4 regions of the Sphingopyxis sp. PAMC25046 genome follow, and region 3 is predicted to be linked to each of the others. Evidence: predicted binding sites of a transcription regulator. Region 3 holds the regulator's gene; each other region holds the start of a gene.
The links. Region 3 encodes LexA, which represses DNA repair genes until DNA is damaged. Its sites were predicted from a motif close to GTTCCNCNCTTGTTCT; they were not measured.
Positions count from the first base shown of each region.

Region 1 (5,078 bases), 690 kb from region 3:
TCGGGCACAAAGCCGCGCGCCTGGTCGAGCCGCAGGGTCGCGGCGCGCCCGAGGCGCCGCGCAAGCGGCCCGCGCGGCATGGGATAAAGGTCGGCGACCCGCTCGATCCCGAAGCGCGCGGCGGCAGCGAGCGCCTCCGGCGTCAGCCGGAGCGCCGCCAGCGGCAAAGGAGCCAGCGCCTCCCCTTCCCTCCCTTCCGGCAGGACCTGAACCTCGCGGCCGCCGTAGCGCGCGAGCGCGTGTGCGGCGCCGGCTGTTCCGGCGATCGCGACACGCGCGCTGAAGCCGAGGCGCTTGAGAAAGCCGCGCAGACGCGCGGCGAAACTCTCTTCTCCCCCGAAGAGATGGCTCGCCCCGGTCAAATCGAGCCACACGCCATCACTGCCCGACACCGCCGCACTTGGCGTCCAGTGGCGCGCCGCGTGCAAGGCGAGCCGCGCGAGCCATGCCGCGTCGGCGGCCGGGTCGGCATCGAGCACGTCGAGATCGGAGACGAGCGCCCGCGCATGCGCCGCAGCCATGCCGACGGCGAGGCCGAGGTCGCAGGCGAGCGGACAGGCCGCGGTGACGAGCTCGCGCTGCCCGGTGCGCGCGATCACGATCGTCGGGCGCGCGCCCCACAGCAGCGGCAGCGGCACGACAGAACCGCCGCCGACGCCATCGTCCGACCGCACATTCCGGAAAACCGGCGCCGCCGCTTCGCTGCGCCGACCGAGCTCGCGCATCGTCGGGCGCTGGTGCGCCGGCAGCGAGTCAATTGCAGCCGCCGGTCCCCTGTCCTGCGCCCAGCGCGCGCCGGGGCGCCAGCCGCCGCCGCGCGGCACCGAGCAGGTGCCGGGATTGTCGTCGACGGGTTCAGGAAAGCGCGGGGCAGCCCGCCCCCGGTCAGGCGGCGCGTTCGATCGCGACGGATGCCGCTCTGCCATCCGCAGCCGCTCTATCGCGAGCTGCGGAAGGAAGAGCGAGGCGACCCTGGTCATCGCACGCCTCCAGTTCGAGGGAGAAAGGCGGCCCGCCGCGCTGGCGGACAAGCTCGACATTCCATCGCCCGCGCCCGACGCCGGACGTTGCAAGGCGCCCCGACGGCAGGGTGGCGATGCGCCAGCGCGTGCACGCGAGCGACGGGTCGGCGAGCGGACATTGGCCGTATCGACGGTACCGGCGATAGAGCAGCATTGGCGTCCTGCCCTCCGAGGCGGCGAGCTGAAGCCGCCGCGTCGCCGTCTGGTCGGCCGCCTTCACCTCGGCGACGACGCAGGCGAGCGCACCGTCGCGCAGTGCGTCCTCGCACATCATCAGGAGATCGCGATCGTCCTTGCCTTGGGCATAAAGGATCGAGCCCGGGCCAAGCCCTGCTTGTTCGAGCGCGGGCGCGTAGAGATCGAAGCGCGTCAGCGCCCAGAGGACCGAGACATCGGGCGCCGCCGCGAAGCGGGCGGCGATGCCGGCAGTGAATAATGTTGCGGCCGCATCGTCGCTCCAGCTCGCCGACGCGCCCGCAACCTCGTGGAGGCCTGCCCCGTCGAGGCCACCTCCGGCAAGAAAATGATCGAGCGGTCCGATACCAAAGGGCAGCACGGGCCCGCGCGACGCGGCGACGCGCGCGACCGCTTCGCGAAGCGCGGCAAGGTCCTCGGCGCTTGGCCGGAGCGAAATGGGCGGGATGCTCATGCTGGTATCGACTCAAATGTTCTCTATATGTTCCACCCGCAACGAACATCCGTCAAGACAGCTGCGACGAAGGACTGTGGATCATTCAGCGCCCCGTCACGTTCGGCCTTGTAAATCAGGAACAAATTATGCCGATCACAACCGATCTTCCTTGGGAAACGCTCGCGATATACGCCGTCGGCGCTGCACTGATCCTCGTCATCCTGTTCAAGATTCCCTATGTCGGCCGCGTCTTCCGCGCGCTCTTTTCGTTCGCGCTGCTCGCCTTCGGTATCTTTCTCGTCCTGCAGCACGCGCCCTTCGATCCCAATCTGTCGCGCGTCACCGAAAGCCTCGGCCTCGATGCCCAAGACGTCGTTGGCGACGAGGTACGCATACCGATGAGCCGCGACGGCCATTTCTGGGCCGAAGCCGAGATCAACGGGACGAAGCGCCGCATGTTGATCGACAGCGGCGCGACGGTGACCGCGATCTCCCCCGCGACGGCCGCGGCAGCCGGCGTCGCTGCCGACGCCACGCTCGTCCCCATCCTGATGCAGACGGCAAACGGCACGGTTCGCGCCGATGCGGCGACCGTCGACAGACTGTCGATCGGAGGAATCGATGCCCGGAAACTCAAGGTTGTCATTTCACCGGGGCTCGGCACTACCGACGTCTTGGGCATGAATTTCCTGTCGGACCTGCAAAGCTGGCGGGTCGAGGGGGGGACGCTGATCCTCCTGCCAAAGCAGGCACACGCAAGCGAATAGAGCGGAAACGGGCCGTGACGCTGCGGTCGCCCTGTAACCAAGCTTGCCTTCCCGTGAGACCAGTCAACGGGCCAAGCCTGTTTCGGCGGGGGTGCGGCGGCACGGCCCCGGAGCCATGGACGCGGCAGACCGAGGTGTGATCTCCGGCAGGTCCCGTCCGCCGACGAGAACCCGGGAAACCGCCGATGGTTTCAGGATCTCGCGAAAATATTCATGGCAACTTTTGCCCTTCGCGGTCGGTTTCTTCCCGGCACAGCGAACACAGCAATGGAGTCGATCATGAGCATCGAAGGAAAGATCAAGGAAGCCGCCGGCTATGTGAAGGAAGAAGCCTTCGAGAACGGCGACAGCCCCGAAGCCAAGCGCAAGGCGCAGGAAGGCCGCGACCTTCGCAACGAAGGCCGCATCGAAGATGGCAAGCCGCCGAAGACGGGTACTCCCGGCACCGAAAACTGAAGACCCTCGCCACTTCTCCCGTGGCAAACTCGGCCCGCCTTGGCGGGCCCTTTATTGCGCGCTCGGCGTTCCGAGCTTCGCCAACGTCAGCTCGTCGCGTACCCCGCCGAACCAACGGTCGAGCGCTGCCGCGAACAGCGGCCGGCCGCTCGCAGCCTCGAACAGGGTGAGCGACGACCGGAGCTTGGTTGCGTCCGTCTCGCCCAACACGGCTACCGGGTCGCTGCCGATCAGGTCCTGCAGCGCCTCGGCGCACTCGACATAGCGGGGCCCGAGTAGCGGATGGGCTAGATAGGCGCGCGCCTCCTCGATATCGGCAATCGCATAGCGCTGCGCCATCGCGCTTCGCCCAAGCCCGGCGAGCTGCGGAAAGATGAACCACATCCAGTGCGTGCGCTTGGCCCCGCGACGGATTTCCTCGAGCGCGCGCGGGTAGATTTGCTCCTGCGCGGTGACGAAGCGATCAAGACTGTCATCACCGCTCGTCACAGCGCAAACGCTCCCTGCGCCGGGGGCTTGCCATAAACCTGTTGGACCTCGATCATGCCCTCCGGCAGCCACTGGAGCACGTCGGCCGCCGGGGTTCGCGGGTCGAGCCAAGCGGCCCATTTGTCGCGGGGCAGCGGGATGATCTGGCGATGGTGATAGGGGGCCACGTCCGGACCCGCGTCCATCGTCAGCAGGCCGAAGGCTTCGCCGACATGGGCATCGCGCCAGATGCCCGCCATGGCGAACCAGCGATGCTCCTTCATCGTGAAGAGCCACTTGTCGAGGCGTTTCTGTGCCTTATCGGTCGGATCGGTAAATTCGTAGAAGCCGTCGCACAGGACGAGGCAGCGCTGCGCCGCGAGGTCTCGCCCTTCCGAGCGGACATTATAGACCGGCCTGCCGCCCTGGCCCGGCCAGCTCCAGCGCCGGTTCACAAGTTCCCCCGCCGCATCGCCATCGGCCGCCTTCACGATCGGCGCCATGTCGGTGATTCGGACGTCCTCGCGCGCGGGAACGTTGGGCGTGCCCTCCGGCGTCCGGATCTTGATCTTCAAGTCGTCGAAGTCTTCCATGATGGAAGCAACATCAACTTCAAGCCTGTAATCGTTGCACATTTCCGCAAAAACCCCTGATGCTTGCGACTCGCATCCGTTCCCATTATGTTCCGCACATGAGCACGGCGCCAACCCCTTTCGATCCCGATGCCCCGGATGGCGCCCGCCGAGCGCTCATAAGACGCAATCCCGAAGATGAAAGCGAGATCGAAATGGTCGAGGCGGTCTGGGGAAGCGATCCGCGCTTCGCAGACGGCATCAACTATCGCTTTGTGCGATCGGAAGGCCGCGCCTTCCCGAGCCGCCGCTGCCTGATCCCAGCATCCGAGTTCCGGATGGGAACGGGCGACCACCGCTACCGAGTGACGCTCGACAGCGGCAATTTCTTCTACCTCGCCGCAATCTGGGATCCGCCGCTCGCCGACTGGCCGCTCTCCTATCGCATTCTGACCATGCCTGCGGGCGCAGACGTCATCCCCTATCAGTCGCGCCATGGCGTCATCGTCCACCGCCGCGACGTGATGCACTGGCTCGATGGCACGCGCTCCAACGACGAGCTCTTCACCGAGCCGCCGCGCCACAGTTTCTTCGTCGAGCCGCTGCGCGCGCAGGCCGACCTGCCCCTATGAATATCGAGGACCTCGCCCATCCCCCGCGCGCTCGCGCAGCCCATCAAGGCGATCTTTTCGGCCCCTCGCTTCCCGGGCTCGCTTATGGCGAGGCCGTGCTCACCGCCGAGGAGGAACGCGAGGCGATCGCGCGCATGCAAAGCGCCGGCCTCACGCCGTTCCAGTTCCAGCAATGGGAGGGCAAAAGGCTGACGCGCTCCTTCGGCTGGACTTATGATTTCCAGACGGGCCGCTTCGCGCCCGGCGATCCGGTCCCCGACTGGATCGAGCCGCTCCGCGCCCGCGCCGCAGCCTTCGCCGAGCTGGCACCGGACGCGCTCGAGCAGGTTCTGATGATCGAATATGGCGTCGGCGCCGGTATCGGTTGGCACAAGGACCGCCCCGTATTCGAACATGTCGTGGGCGTCTCGCTCGGAGCCCCCGCGACCATGCGCTTCCGCCGGCGCAAGGGCGACAAGTTCGAGCGCGCCAGCGCCGAACTCGCACCGCGTTCGATCTATCATCTCGCAGGCGAAATCCGCGACGAATGG
Region 1 is NZ_CP039250.1:3,343,518-3,348,595, forward strand. It holds gene E5675_RS15765 (DUF6504 family protein) at 1-980, opposite strand, end outside; gene E5675_RS15770 (protein ImuA) at 886-1,671, opposite strand; gene E5675_RS15775 (TIGR02281 family clan AA aspartic protease) at 1,800-2,420, shown strand; gene E5675_RS21540 (hypothetical protein) at 2,700-2,876, shown strand; gene E5675_RS15780 (DUF1810 domain-containing protein) at 2,928-3,365, opposite strand; gene E5675_RS15785 (SOS response-associated peptidase family protein) at 3,362-3,937, opposite strand; gene E5675_RS15790 (SOS response-associated peptidase family protein) at 4,132-4,548, shown strand; gene E5675_RS15795 (alpha-ketoglutarate-dependent dioxygenase AlkB) at 4,545-5,078, shown strand, end outside.
Region 1: the regulator LexA is predicted to act here: its motif matches at 1,690-1,705, upstream of E5675_RS15770 (protein ImuA).

Region 2 (5,078 bases), 1.8 Mb from region 3:
ATGCCCTCGCAGTGGAGGCTCTCGTCGCGGATCGACCAGCTGACGATCTGGCCCATGCCCTTCATCTTGTTGAAGCGCGGGAAGTTCATCAGCATCGCGAAGCTGGCGAAAAGCTGGAGCCCTTCGGTGAAGCCGCCGAACATCGCGAGGGTGCGCGCGATATCCTCGTCATTCTCGACCCCGAAGGTGCCCATATAGTCGTGCTTGGCGCGCATCTCGTCATATTCGAGGAACATGCCATACTCGCTTTCGGGCATGCCGATCGTGTCGAGCAGATGGCTGTACGCCGCGATGTGCACCGTTTCCATGTTGCTGAACGCGGTCAGCATCATCTTGATCTCGGTCGGCTTGAATACGCGGCCGTATTTTTCGTGGTAGCAATCCTGCACCTCGATATCGGCCTGGGTGAAGAAGCGGAAGATCTGGGTGAGCAGGTTGCGCTCATGGTCCGAAATCTTCTGCGCCCAGTCGCGGCAATCCTCGCCCAGCGGCACTTCCTCGGGCACCCAGTGGATCTGCTGCTGGCGCTTCCAGAAATCGAACGCCCAGGGATATTCGAAGGGCTTGTAGGTCTTGCGGGCTTCCAAAAGCGACATCGGCTTACTCCAATCGAAACTCGGTCCAAATCCCCTCTCCCCTTGTGGGAGAGGGAGGGGCCCAAGGCGTCAGCCTTGGGAGGGTGAGGGGGTGTCGGCCCCGTTCTCCCTCATCCAGCCCTGCGGGCCACCTTCTCCCACAAGGGGAGAAGGGAGGGTGGACGCGATCGAGGCCAATACGCCCTCCAGATTCGTCATCACATCGTCATTCCAGAAGCGGATCACCCTGTATCCCTCACCTTCGATGAAGCGTGTCCGCGCTTCGTCTTGGGCGACCGCTTCGCCATGCTGTCCTCCGTCGATCTCGATCACCAGCCCCGCGGCGTGCGATGCGAAATCGGCGAAAAAGGGCCCGAGAGCTTGCTGGCGGCGGAACTTCGCGAGGGGAAAAGCCTCTCGCAAGGCGCGCCACATGCGCTTCTCGGCATCGGTGGCGTCGCGTCGGAGCTGGCGTGCTCTTTCGGTCGTCCACCGGGGGAGGCCGGCCTTGCGGCCTCTTCCCCTCACCCTCCCATCGCCGCTCAAGCGGCGACGGGCCCCTCCCTCTCCCACAAGGGGAGAGGGGTCATATTCACTGGCACGCCAGACACTCGTCGTAATCGGTGCTGCCCGCCAGTTCGAACTTCGCCGCCTCGGGCGTGTTGTCGGCCTCGACCCCGCCCGCGAAGCCGGCGCGCTGCACCGATTTCGAGCGGAGATAATAGAGCGATTTGATGCCGAGTTCCCACGCGCGGTAGTGGAGCATGAGCAGGTCCCATTTCTCGACGTCCGCCGGGATGAACAGGTTCAGCGAGGCGGCCTGATCGATATAGGGCGTGCGGTCGGCGGCGAGTTCGAGCAGCCAGCGCTGGTCGATCTCGAAGCTCGTCTTGTAGCAGTCCTTCTCGTCCTGCGTCAGGAAGTCGAGGTGCTGGACGCTGCCGCCGCGTTCGAGGATCGAGTTCCAGATCGCGTCGCTGTTCTTCGCCTTGTCGACGAGCAGGGCTTCCAAGTGCGGGTTGCGGATCGAGAAGCTGCCCGAGAGCGTCTTGTGCGTGTAGATGTTCGCCGGGATCGGCTCGATGCACGCGCTGGTGCCGCCGCAGATGATGCTGATCGACGCCGTCGGCGCGATCGCCATCTTGCAGCTGAAACGCTCCATCACGCCCTGATCGGCGGCGTCGGGGCAGGGGCCGCGCTCGTTCGCGAGCAGCATCGAGGCGGCGTCGACCTGCGCGCGGATATGCTTGAAGACGCGGAGGTTCGACGATTTCGCCATCGCGCCCTCGAACGGCAGGCCGCGCGCCTGCAGGAAGCTGTGGAAGCCCATGACGCCAAGGCCGACCGAGCGTTCGCGGCTCGCGCTGTACTTGGCGCGCGCCATTTCGGGCGGGGCGCGGTCGATATAGTCCTGGAGGACATTGTCGAGCATGCGCATGACATCCTCGATGAAACGCTTGTCGCCGTTCCACTCGTCCCAGGTTTCGAGGTTGAGCGACGAGAGGCAGCAGACCGCGGTGCGATCGTTGCCGAGATGGTCGCGGCCGGTGGGCAGGGTGATTTCGGAGCAGAGGTTCGAGGTCGTGACCTTGAGCCCGAGGTCGCGATGATGCTTGGGCATCATGCGGTTCACCTGATCGATGAAGATGATGTAGGGCTCGCCCGTTGCGAGGCGCGTCTCGACGAGCTTCTGGAACAGCCCGCGCGCGTCGACGGTGCCGCGGACGCTCTGGTCCTTGGGGCTGCGCAGGTTGAATTCGGCGCCGTCGCGGACGGCCTCCATGAACTCGTCGGTGATGAGCACGCCGTGGTGGAGGTTGAGCGCCTTGCGGTTGAAGTCGCCCGACGGCTTGCGGACCTCGAGGAACTCCTCGATCTCGGGGTGCGAGATGTCGAGATAGCAGGCGGCCGAGCCGCGGCGGAGCGAACCCTGGCTGATCGCGAGGGTCAGGCTGTCCATCACGCGGACGAAGGGGATGATGCCGCTGGTCTTGCCGTTCAAACCGACGGGTTCGCCGATGCCGCGCACCGCGCCCCAATAGGTGCCGATGCCGCCGCCGCGGCTCGCGAGCCAGACATTCTCGTTCCACGTGCCGACGATGCCCTCAAGGCTGTCGTCGACCGAATTGAGGTAGCAGCTGATCGGGAGGCCGCGCCCGGTGCCACCGTTCGACAGCACGGGGGTCGCGGGCATGAACCACAGCTTCGAGATATAGTCGTAGAGGCGCTGCGCATGGTCCTGATCGTCGGCATAGGCGTCGGCGACGCGCGCGAAGAGATCCTGATACGATTCGCCGGGGAGGAGATAGCGGTCCTGCAGCGTTTCCTTGCCGAAGTCGGTGAGCAGCGCGTCGCGGCTCGCGTCGGTCACGATGTCGAAGCGGCGCGCGTGAACCTTGGGCTCGCTGCCGTCGTTGAGCTTCGCAGCAGACTTCGGCTCGGGCGCCGAATCATTCTTCGATTCGCCCTTCGCTTCGGAGGCCGCCGGAGCGTCATTCTTCGCCAGTTCCATCGTCGCCACGTCGCTCGTCTCCACCCGTTCGCTTTCCCGAAAATCCATCGCATTCGCCCCCGATCTAAACGCGCACATGGGTGCGCTTTGTTCCTGTCTTGTTCGACTCAGGGCGAAGCCCCGATCCTAGCATCTAAACCCGTCCACGGGGCACTTTTTTTGGGCGCAGCAAGGGTTTTTCCGGGTCCATATGCGATGGACGACGGAAATCCGCCACTTGCAGCCGAATACTATTTATTGGGGTGCCCCCGTGGTTGACCCACCACCTATAGTGCCACGTCGGCGCGACGATGCAAGACGGTAAATGACAGGTTGAAGACTCAACTCGTCGATAATTTGATTCGTCTCGTCGTCCCCGATGCACGCGCGAAACGCGCCGCGCCAGCGTTTCCGCGGCTTTGCGGGCAAAGGGGCGGATACGGGTGCGGGACCAAAATTTTTTCGGTCGCGAAGAAGGGCTTGCCGCGACGCCGCCGTTACCGACGCGCGATGCGGCGAGGGGAGCGAGGGTTTCGCCCGGTCGCCTGCGTGAACCCCCCGCGCAGATCGTCGTCGGGCAAAAAGAAAGGGCCCCGGCGATGCCGGAGCCCGATCACTAACTCTATGCTTTCAGGTCAGGCCTGACCGCCACCGTTGCCGGAGCCGCCGCCACCCATCCATCGCCAAAACCAACCCATGACCAATCTCCTGTTCAGACTGCCCACGCGGGAACAGTTAACGGAGCATATACCTTAATTAGTAAGGTAAATCGAGTCTTAACTATAAACATTACCGCCAGTTTGGCAGTTATGCGATGCGGTTTTGAGGATGGGCGCTGAGGGCCGCGGTCAGTTCGGAAAACAATTGGGGTTTTCCAAGATGATAGCCTTGGCCGACATCGCAGCCGAGGCCGGCGAGCAGGGCCATGGTTTCACCGTCCTCGATGCCTTCGGCGACCGCGACGGCGCCGAGGCGGTGCGCGAGATCGATCGTCGATTTGACCACTTCGAGGTTCCGCTGCGAATCGCGCATCGTCATCACGAATCGCTTGTCGATCTTGATCTCGTCGGCCTCGATCTCGGTCAGATATTCGAGGTTCGACTGGCCGGTGCCATAATCGTCGATCGACAGGCGAATGCCCGTCCGGCGCAGCTGTGCGAGCGTCTGGCGCGCCTGGCGGCTGTTTTCGATCTGCGCGGTTTCGGTGATCTCGATCGTCAGCGTTTCGGGGGGCAGGTGATGCGCGGTCAGCATCACGCGGATCGTGCCGACAAGGTCGCTGTGGTCGAGCAGGCTCGCCGACAGGTTAACCGACATGTTGATGTGGATGCCACGCTCGCGCAGCTGCGCCGCCGACCGGATCGCCTGATCCATCACGAACAGCGTGAGGCGATAGATATCCTGGCTCTTTTCGGCCTGGACGATGAACTCGTCGGGCGGGATCGGCCCGCGCGTCGGGTGCGTCCAGCGCGCGAGCGCCTCGACCCCGACGAGCTTTTTCGACGCGATTTCATATTGCGGCTGGAAAGCGACCCAGATGTCGCCGCCGGTCAGCGCATCTTCGAGCTGCGAGTGGAAGCTCAATTGCCAGCCGGCGTCTTCCTTTTGGCGCGAGGTATATTTGGTCCATAGCGCGCGCGTGCGGATCGCGCGTTCGGCGGCGACGAGCGCGGCGGCGAGACGCTGCGCGTTCGACCCTTCGAACTCGTCATTGACCCCGAAGGCAATCGCGACGTCGACGCGTAGCTCGCCGATCGTCAACGGCGCGTTGAACAGCGCGGCGAGGCCCGCGAGCTGCCCCTCGATCTGGCTGTGCTGATAATAGGGCACCAGCCAGGCGAAGGTGCCGTCGAGATCATGGTGGAGCGTCGTGCCCTGCGAAGCGAGCTGGAGGCGGCGGGTGACCTGTTCGACGAGCTTGCCGATGCCGTCACCGGGGATGAAGGCCGCGAGATCCTCGAAATTCACCACCTTCGCAGCGATAACCGTCGCGCTGCCGAATGACGCCTGCG
Region 2 is NZ_CP039250.1:850,033-855,110, forward strand. It holds gene E5675_RS03950 (ribonucleotide-diphosphate reductase subunit beta) at 1-596, opposite strand, end outside; gene E5675_RS03955 (endonuclease domain-containing protein) at 666-1,010, opposite strand; gene E5675_RS03960 (ribonucleoside-diphosphate reductase subunit alpha) at 1,168-3,135, opposite strand; gene E5675_RS03965 (EAL domain-containing protein) at 3,874-5,078, opposite strand, start outside.
Region 2: the regulator LexA is predicted to act here: its motif matches at 3,177-3,192, upstream of E5675_RS03960 (ribonucleoside-diphosphate reductase subunit alpha).

Region 3 (5,078 bases):
GCATGACGAAGCCGAACTCGACCGCGCGCTGACGCGGCTCAAGTCGCGCCTCATCGGCGTCAACAACCGCGACCTCCGCACCTTCGAAACCGACCTAGCGGTCACCGAACGCCTCGCAAAACTGGTCCCGCCGGACACTTTGCTAGTCGGCGAAAGCGGCATCGCGAGCCACGCCGATTGCGAAAGACTCGCGCAAAGCGGCGTCAAAACCTTCCTCGTCGGCGAAAGCCTGATGCGCCAGGATGACGTCACGGCGGCAACGAGGGCGCTGCTGGAGGGCTGACGTTCGCTTTAGGGTGGGAACTGCTATTGCCGATCCTCCCTGTCGCGAAGCGATGGGGAGGGGGACCGCCGCGAAGCGGTGGTGGAGGGGCCGCAACCTCGACCGCCGCGAAGCGGTGGTGGAGGGGCCGCAACCTCGCACTATTAGCCCCTCCGTCAGCGGCTACGCCGCTGCCACCTCCCCATGGCTTCGCCACAGGGAGGATAAAACTGCAAACGCTTTACCCCCATCCCCCTTGCCTTTCGCCCCCCACCTTGCTTCGCTCCCCGCGCATGACACTCAAACCGACTCATCTCGACGAGACCGGCACCGCGCACATGGTCGATGTCGGCGCCAAGCCAGCAACCGAGCGCCGCGCGGTTGCCGGCGGGCGGATCACCATGTCGGCTGAGGCGCTCGAAGCGATCCGGAGCGGCAACGCGCCGAAGGGCGATGTGCTCTCGACCGCGCGCATCGCCGGGATCATGGCCGCGAAGCGCACGTCCGACCTCATCCCGCTCTGCCACCCGCTCGCGCTGACCAAGGTCGGCGTCGATTTTACGTGGGAAGAGGGTGGCATCGCGGTCACGGCCGTCGCCCAGACGAGGGGACCAACAGGCGTCGAGATGGAGGCGCTCACCGCTGCTTCGGTCGCCCTGCTCACCCTCTACGACATGGCAAAGGCGCTCGACCGGGCGATGGTGCTCGGCGACATTCGCCTCCTCGAAAAGAGCGGCGGCCGCTCGGGCGACTGGCGCGCCGAATGAGCGGACTGCTCGCCGTCGAGGATGCACAGGCACGGCTCGTCGCGCTACGCGAACCGCTCGATAGCGAAAATATCGCCTTTTCCGAATCACTTGGACGCCATCTTTCGCGCGATATCGTTGCGCTGCGCGACCAGCCCGCGGCACCGCTCTCGGCGATGGACGGCTACGCGATCCGCTTCGACGACTTGCCGGGCCCGTGGACCGTCACCGGCGAAAGCGCTGCAGGGACCGCGCCCGACCGCAGCGTGGGTCCCGGTGAGGCGATGCGCATCTTCACCGGCGCGATGCTTCCCCCCGGCGCCGACGCGGTGATCGTGCAGGAGGATGTCGCACGCGAGGGCGACGCGTTGACGCTGACGCGCGACGGCCCCGGCGCGCGCGGGCGCCACATCCGCTCGCGCGCAGCCGATTTCGCTGCGGGCGACTGCCTTCTCCCCGCGGGCACGCGTCTGACCCCGGGCGCCATCGCCGCGGCGGCGATGAGCGGTGCGGGGGACCTCGCCGTCGGCCGCCGCCCGCGCGTCGCGATCGTCACGACCGGCGACGAACTCGTCCAGCCCGGACGGCCGCTCGCGCCCGGCCATATCCCCGAAAGCAACGGCGTCATGCTCGCCGCGATGCTCGTCGGCGAGATAGCTGCGCCCACGCCGCCGCGCCATATTCCCGACGACCGCGCGAAACTCGCCAGTGCGCTCAAGGAGTTGGCGCGACGTCACGACGTCATCGTCACCGTCGGCGGCGCGTCGGTCGGCGATCACGACCATGTCCGCGGCGCGCTCGCCGATGCTGGTGGACGGCTCGATTTCTGGAAGATCGCGATGAAGCCCGGCAAGCCGCTGATTGCGGGAACGCTCGGCGACGCGGTCCTCCTCGGTTTGCCCGGCAATCCCTCGTCGGCCTTCGTCACCGCGACCTTGTTCCTGCTCCCGCTCGTCCGTCACCTTGCCGGCGCGAGCCATCCCTTGCCGCCCGTGCATCGAGCACCGCTCGCCGCGCCGCTCGGCGAAGGCGGAACGCGCCGCGATTACCTCCGCGCGCGACTCGAAAATGGCCGCCTGACGCCGATGATCGGGCAGGAAAGCGGCCGCACGCTTCCACTCGCCGCGGCCAATGCGCTGCTGATCCGCGATATCGGCGCGCCCGCGCGCGATGCCGGAGCCATGGCGGACTATATCGTCATCGCTTGACAAGTTCCGCTTTGTTCCACTATCGTTCTCAATATGTCCGATATGACATCATGGAGAACGACCGATGTTGACCGCGAAGCAGCATGAACTGCTCCACTTCATCCAGCTACGCCTCGACGCGAGCGGCATTTCGCCCTCGTTCGAGGAGATGAAGGAGGCGCTGGGCCTCAAGTCGAAATCGGGCATACACCGGCTGATAAGCGCCCTGGAAGAAAGGGGTTTCCTCCGCCGTCTTCCCAACCGTGCGCGCGCGCTCGAAGTGCTCAAGGTGCCCGAATCGGCGACAGCGGCACGCGAACCGGCGCGCGAAAATGTCGTGCCGCTGCGCAAGCCCGCGCCCGCGATGCGCCCGATCGCGGCGAACGACATCGTCGAGGTGCCGCTGCACGGCAAGATCGCCGCCGGCGTGCCGATCGAAGCGTTCGAGGATCACAACAATCTCGCCGTCCCCGCCGCGCTGCTCGGCTCGGGCGAACATTATGCGCTCGAAGTATCGGGCGACTCGATGGTCGAAGCAGGAATTTTCGACGGCGACTATGCGCTGATCCAGAAGGCGAGCACCGCGCGCGAGGGCGACATCGTCGTCGCACTCGTCGACGGGCAGGACGCAACGCTCAAATATTTCCGCCGCGAAGGGCAGATGATCCGGCTCGACCCGGCGAACAGCGCCTATGAGCCGCAGCGTTACCCCGCCGAGCGCGTCATCGTGCAAGGGCGGCTTTCGGGACTGCTTCGTCGTTACCACTAAGCTGCTGCGGCAGCCGCCACGGATGCGCGTCGCCCGCGCGAAGCGCGGCGACGGCTTCTGGCGCTTCGCCCAGATAGATCGCCAGCCCGCCGGTTTCGGCGAGGCTGTCGCGGTCGATCGTGATCCAGCGCCCCACGCATTCGTGCGGTAGCCAGCGGTCGCTGATCACGACGTCGGCGGCGGCGCATGCCGCTGCCATGTCGGCTCCCTCGATCCGGTCGCGCCCGTGCGATGCCAATATGATGCGCCGCGCGCTGCCCTCACCCTGCGCCCAGCGGCAGAAATCGCGATTGCATTCGACATGACCCAACTCGGCGAGGGCAAGGAGCGGTGCGTCGACCCCGGCCGCCTCGGCGACCGTATCGCGGACATAATCGCCCGCGCGGTCGCGCAGCAGCGCATAGCCGCCGTCGGGAAGCGCGGCGGCGATATGGCGCCCGTCGCCGGTGACGAGCAGGTCGGGGCGCGGCGCGGCGAGCAGCGCCGCCATGCCGATCGCCAGCGGCACCGCCCCCGCGTAGCGCCAGCGCGTCCGCCATAACAATATCCAGAGCCCGCCGAAGACCGCGAACGCAAATCCCCACGGTGGAAAGTTCGGCATCGTCGCCACCGCACCCGGCGCGTTGGCGACCCCATGCGCCAGCGCGATCAACGCGCGCAGGGCCTGTTCGGCCACCCACCAGAAGGGCGCGCCCAGCCCGACGCTATCGAACAGCAGCGCGAGCGCCTCCGCCGGCATGATGACAAAGGTCGTCAGCGGGATCGCGACGACATTGGCGAGCGCGCCGTAGAGCCCCGCCTTGTGGAAATGGAACAGTGCGATCGGTGCCAGGGCGACCTCGACGACGAGCCCGGTGATGAGCAATCCGGCGATCCCGCGCCCCAGGCGGAACAGCCATGGCTCGTCGCGGCGCGCGAGGAAACGCTGCATCGGTGGGCCCTCGTGGAGCGCGATGATCGCGGTGACCGCGGCGAAGCTCAACTGGAAGCTCGGGCCCACGAGCGCCTCGGGCCGCCAGATCAACACGATCAGCGCGCCCGCGGCAACAAGCCGCAGCGTCAGCGCCTCGCGCCCCATCAGAAAGGCGACGAGCACGAGCAGCGCCGCGATGAACGACCGCAGCGTCGGCACCTCGGCGCCGGCGAGCCATGTATAGCCCCCGCCCGCGAGCGCCCCCGCCGCCGCCGCGAGCGGCAGGACAAGGCCCGCGAGCGCCAGCCGCCGGTTGAGCGCCAGCAAGCGCATCGCCAGCAGCATGGCAAAGCCGACCACCGCGGTCACATGCAGCCCGCTGATCGACAGCAGGTGCGCGAGGCCGCTGCGGCGCATCGCCTCCTCGTCGGCCTCGGAAATTGCGCCGCGGTCGCCGGTCACCAGCGCCGCCGCGATGCCGCCCGCCGAACCTTCGACCTCGCCCTGGATATGCGCGCTCAGCCGTGTGCGCAGCGGCGGCGCGGCGGCTTCCTTTCCCGGCACGCGGGACACCTCGCCCAGTATCGTCCCGACCGCGCCGATGCCGTCGAACCAGGCGCGCTGGGCAAAATCATAGCCGCCGGGCAGGCTCGCGGTCGGCGGCGGCATCAGCCGCGTGCGGACGCCGATCGTTTCGCCCTCGGCCAGCCCCGCGGCCTGCCCCGCGCGCAGCGTCAGGCGCACACGCGGCGGCAGGTCGCTCCGCCGCTGCGGCAGCGCGAGGATGCGGACCTGTCCCCTTGCCGGAAGCGGCTCGACACGCTCGACGATGGCGGAAAAGCTCGTCGTCACCGGCGCCGCGAGCACGGGCGCCGCGACCCACAGCGCGCGAGTCCAGATCAACAGGATTCCTGCCGCCGCGGCCCCGCTTCCGACGAAAAGCGAGCGGCCGAGCCGGCTGTGCCATCCGACGAGCAGCCCGAACAACAGGCCCGCCGCCAGCGCCAGCAGCAGCCCGATCCAATGCGCATGCGCCGGCAAGGCGAACCAGGCCGCAATCCCCGCGCCCAATGCGACGGGGAGCCAAAGCCCGATCCGCTCGCGCTCGGCTTCGAGCCGCGCTTCGAGCGCTTCGCCCGTCCGTTGCAGGATAGCCGCCCGACGCGTCGAAATGGGCGTTTGAAGCGGACTTGTCGCCATG
Region 3 is NZ_CP039250.1:2,656,090-2,661,167, forward strand. It holds gene trpC (indole-3-glycerol phosphate synthase TrpC) at 1-283, shown strand, start outside; gene moaC (cyclic pyranopterin monophosphate synthase MoaC) at 556-1,029, shown strand; gene glp (gephyrin-like molybdotransferase Glp) at 1,026-2,216, shown strand; gene lexA (transcriptional repressor LexA) at 2,281-2,964, shown strand; gene E5675_RS12550 (ComEC/Rec2 family competence protein) at 2,918-5,077, opposite strand.

Region 4 (5,078 bases), 640 kb from region 3:
TGCAGGGTCTTGGCCTTCCCTTGGTACGAAACCTCGAAGGCCGTCATCTGCTTTTCCTGCAGCCATTTGCTGATGTCCCGGAGGGCATCCTTCGCCTTGTCGAGGTAAATCGACTTCGCGCCGCCGCTCGCCGTCGACGCAAGGTCCTGCGCCGCAGCATAAAACGAGAGGTGACGATCGATCACGTCATCCCTGCCCTTTAGGCGGAAGAAGACTTCGTCACCATTGCTGTCATCCCGGAAGCGCGGAGGATCGTATGGCTGGATGAAGTAGATGTAGAAATCGCGCTCGGGCTGGGCTGTGGGACGGTCATTCGGCGCCCCGAAGAACAGGTAACCGTTGCGCTCGACGCGACGGTCCTGCCACTCGATCTGGTATTGCCAGATCTGGTGACCGGTCACGTAACTCGTTTCGTCGGTGCGCTCCATTAGCTGCCGCACAGCGCTGTAGTAGGCGCGATCGAGCGCATCATCCGACAGCGCTTCGGCGCGCTTCTCAATCTGAGCGTCGTAGTCCACGTCCTTCTTGAGATCGAGGTAGTACTGCTCGGTGTCGGGAGCTTTCGAAATGAACTGCCCGTTCACCGTCTTGAGCGTTTCGCGGAGCACCGTCTGGACGAGCGAAAGCAAGTCGGCTTCCGGCTCCCCACCCATGTCCTCAATGCCAGGCTGGAAGAGACACAGGGTGTCACGAAGCTCTTCGGCAGTGGGGCCCACCGGAACGTAGATGTCGCCGCCGGTGGTCAGGCGATGCACCGACAAGCCATCGATGATGCGCAGTGCCATGGGCTTGTATGCAGGACGCGTGAAAGCTTTCGTCACGCGCTCCGAGAGGACTTCAGATACCTTCAGCACCGGACCAATGTTGGGGTCCGCGCGAAGGACGGAGTTCGACGTGACGGTGTCCCAGAATTTGTCGTAGCCGATAAGGCCTGGCCGATCGCTCGGAACTTCATCCTTCAGGATCGCCTGGATTTGATCGCGCAAGGTTACGAGAGCGCCACGCTTTTCGGTGAATACCAGCCGCTCGAACGTTCCGATGTAGTCGGGATGCACAGGAAAGAGCCTGACATACTCGTCCATGCGCTCGTTCATTGAGCCATAGAATTTTGCAAACGGGGTGAGGTACGTTCGGATCTTGTCCTGCTGATCGGCGGTCTTCTTGAGGAGACGTTCGGCGACTACGAAGCTCACGTCCTGGCGTGCGAGAAGCACTTGGGTGAAGCGATCCTTCACGCGGCGCAGGCTGTCCGCAACATGCTGGAAACGACTGCTGTCGAAGATGGCTTCCTGAACACCGGCCACGAAGCGAAAACGCAGATGCTTTGCGACTTCACCAATCTCGCGAAGGAACGAGAGATCGAGAACCAGATCGTGATCCTTGCGAGACCGCAGATACTCAAGGAATTCGTCGACAACGAGCAGCACGCCCTGGTTCGGATGAACTTCCGCGAACGCGGCCATCATCTCTTCAAAGGCCGCCTTGTTGTTGATCACCTGGTCCGCAGGCGGGAAGGAAAAGCTGACGCCGTTTTTCTCGAGGAAAAGTTCCAGCTGCTGCGTGATGATGTCGCGCAAGGACATCTGGCTAGAGATTTCGATCCTGTGGACCTTGAACTTGCCGGCGATCGTTGCCGCGGCTTCAGCCACTTTGGGATGACGGATCAAGGGAACGTAGGCGGCATCCTCGGCGACGAGCGACAACACGGACATGAGGTGCGATTTACCCGTACCGTAGTTGCCGACGACCAGAAGTCCCTTGTGATCGACGGCTTCGTCGAACGACAGCTGCGGGACGATCTGCGTTGCGATGCGCTCGGCCATATCGTCGGAAATCACGTAGGTCGAGACGAGCTTCTTCGCTTCGTCCGGACGGTTCGCGTCCAGAAGCTGAATGACCGATTCAATCGGTTCAAACTGAATGAGATCGCCATACTGCATGGACATCTCCAAAATTCCTCTCAAAGCTCAGTTCAACTCAAGTACGATTGCGCCATCTACGGCGACATCGCAGTGCTCGGGATGACCCACTTTTGCGTAAAGCAGGCGGCCATCCTTGAAATCTCCCGGCCACGCCACGACGACTGTCATAGCGTGGGCCAAGCGTTTGATCGTATCGAAGGGATTTATCTTCAATTCTGCATCAAACATGACTTCGATATTGTCGAGTACGACTACCCCGCGATCGCGGTGATGCGACAGCATGCCCCTCAATACGCCCAACACCTCGAAGCTTCTTTGCGAAGACGGGATTGGAAGAAGCAGGTTCGAGAGTTCGCTACCGACATTTATGATCTGCAGATCATGGGTCTTAGCGAATTCGGCGAGCAGAGCGGTTTTGCCTCCTCCAGAATTCGCAACGACGAGGACCAACTTGCTGTTGAGCTGCGCCGCATCGGCAACCAATTGCTGAAGGTGCTCAAGCATCCTGCGCTCCGTGTGTCTGAGCGGAGGTTTCAGCTCGCAGTGCAGAGTTGATCGCGTCGGCATTCAACAAAACGATCTGCTGATCCTGAGGCCGCCGAGCCGACGGGTCGGTGTCGAGCCCAAGCCGCTTGAGCGCATAATATAGGAGCGCGCGCTTGACCGGGATGGTCGCCCTACCCCCTTCCATCGCATAATCGAGTTCGATTGCCTTTCGTTGGCCGACGCTCAGTTCAGGGTGGGGCGCGATGACGAGGTCAATGTCATCGAGCCAATCATGATCGCGCGAAGCTGTCTCCTCGCTAGCCTTGCTCGCGCGCGTTTCTCCGATGCGGGACAGGACGAAGTCCTTGAACTCCCCGCTACGGACGCAGTGGGCCCGGGCGTGCCATCTGAACCCGTCAAAGACCAAGGCATGCGGCGCGATCCAGCGCCAGGACGGATCCGGCGAGGACATCGATTGATAAAGGACCTCGAGTGCTTCCTTGCGCTTGATCGCGGTCACGACCGCTCGGAGAATGGGGGCAGACACACCGCGGGCAGGTGTTGGCGCGCAAGCAAACCCCGGAACGCTGCCGATCCAGGCATCGTCAGGAGTAATGATCCCGTCAGCTATCGACCGGATCTGGGTGAGGTACCGCTCGGCGTCAGGCTTATGGAAGATTGGCTTGAAGGAAGAGCTTCGCACATAGGTCCGTGCGCTTTTGTCGTAGACCATGTTGGTCTCGGCCAGACCCAGATATCTGTTGAGATCGGCTGACGCCTGATTGATCGAAACCCCGAATGTCTCGACGATGTCGCTTCGGTTTACGTGGCCTTCCCAGAACAACCGGAATTCGATGAATTCCAGCCTGCTCTCGACCCCTCTTCGTAATCCTGATTCGCCGTCCATGCCCCGTAGCCCCCACAAAAGCTGGACTGACCAGTTTCTGTATGGGCACACCTACTGTACGGATGTGATTAAGGCAATACGAATCTAATCCGCCAACACGTCAAGATGATCCGAGCGCGTGGACGCAACTCCCTCTGTAGACGCGAGAAAATTAAGGACACGTTGCGTTGTCTTGCGCCTGGGTCGACGCCCTTCGCGCATATCCTGCACGAAACGGGGGTCCCCGACGGCCTGCCTACCAAACATGCTGGCCTTCGTACCGCTTCGCGCCAAATAGCCCTCGATCTGGTCCAGGAGCTCCATCGCCTTCGACTCGCTTTCCGCTTGTGTTCTTGATATGTTCTTATTAGGAAGACTTCCTAGAGTCTAGGATCGAATTTCCTAGACGGATGCGATAGGACCCGCAGCGATGGAAGATGCACGCAAAGCCCTGGACGATCTGATCCAGCAACGAGGCTGTAATTACTCCTCGATTTCTCGCCTTCTCGGACGCAACGCGGCCTATATCCAGCAATACATCCGCCGCGGCAGCCCCCGCCAACTGGACGAGCAGGACCGCTCCGTGCTCGCCCGCTTCTTCGGAGTAGACGAGAAGATCCTCGGTGCGCCCGAACGGCGATCCGGCCCGGTCGTCGAACTGGTCCATGTCCCGGTTCTTGATGTCGAAGCCTCGGCGGGGCACGGCGCTTTGGCCGAAATGGAATCCAAATGCGCCCAGTTCGGGTTCGACGAGAAGTGGCTGCGCCGTCTGACCGCAAGCAAGGCGACGAGCCTTTCGATCATCGCCGTGCACGGGGATTCGATGGAGCCAACGCTGCATGACGGCGATGAAGTCATGGTCGATCTCAACGATGGACAGTCGCGGCTGCGCGACGGGATCTATGTGCTGCGCATGGACGACATGCTCAGCGTCAAGCGGGTCGCAATCGAGCCGCAAGGCAAGCGGGTCTCGGTCCTCAGCGACAATCCGGCCTATCCCAGTTGGCGCGGACTGGAGAAGCGGACGATCAATATTGTCGGCCGCGTGCTTTGGTTCGGCCGCGCGCTTCGCTAGGTAGCTCGCCAATGCTTGCCCTCCTCGCTGCCTCGATCGTCGCTGCCGGCCAGACCTTTACCTGCACACCCACGCATGTGTGGGATGGCGACGGGCCCATATGGTGCGCCGAAGGCCCCCATGTCCGCATCGCCGGGATCGCCGCGCGCGAAATGGACGGAACATGCCGGACCAACCAGCCCTGCCCCGACGCGTCGGCTACCGAAGCGCGCGACGCGCTCGTCGATCTTCTTGGCGGCCCTCGAGGGACCATCTCGACAGGGCACGTCGTGGTTCTTGGACCGAGATTGACATGCCGGTCGGAAGGTTCGGCAGGCGGCAACCGGACGGCTGCCTGGTGCCGACTGCCGAACGGAGCCGATCTCTCCTGCTCGATGATCCAGACACGCACAGTGCTGCGTTGGGATCGCTACTGGAAAGGGCCTGCATGCCGCTAGGCCCGGAACTCCGTCTGACAGGCCGTCTTGCCGAAGGCCCCTTCGGACTTGAACTGCATTCGGGCGGCGGGGTGTGGGAGCTCGACGCCGGGCGTAGAGTACGCCGGTTGATCGGATGCGAAGTGGAAGTCTGCGGACGCCGCGCCGGGTTCAACGAGCTCATCTGCGATCAGATCTGGCCAGCAGGACAATCCCGCCCTCCTCGCTCCAAATTCAATATTGAACTGCTCCTCGCCAGCAGTGTCGTGGGCTACGGTTTGATCGCGTTCTTA
Region 4 is NZ_CP039250.1:2,016,491-2,021,568, reverse strand. It holds gene E5675_RS09500 (DUF6079 family protein) at 1-1,946, opposite strand, end outside; gene brxF (BREX-3 system P-loop-containing protein BrxF) at 1,968-2,426, opposite strand; gene E5675_RS09490 (WYL domain-containing protein) at 2,419-3,315, opposite strand; gene E5675_RS09480 (S24 family peptidase) at 3,725-4,369, shown strand; gene E5675_RS21740 (hypothetical protein) at 4,381-4,806, shown strand; gene E5675_RS21735 (DUF5818 domain-containing protein) at 4,797-5,078, shown strand, end outside.
Region 4: the regulator LexA is predicted to act here: its motif matches at 3,633-3,648, upstream of E5675_RS09480 (S24 family peptidase).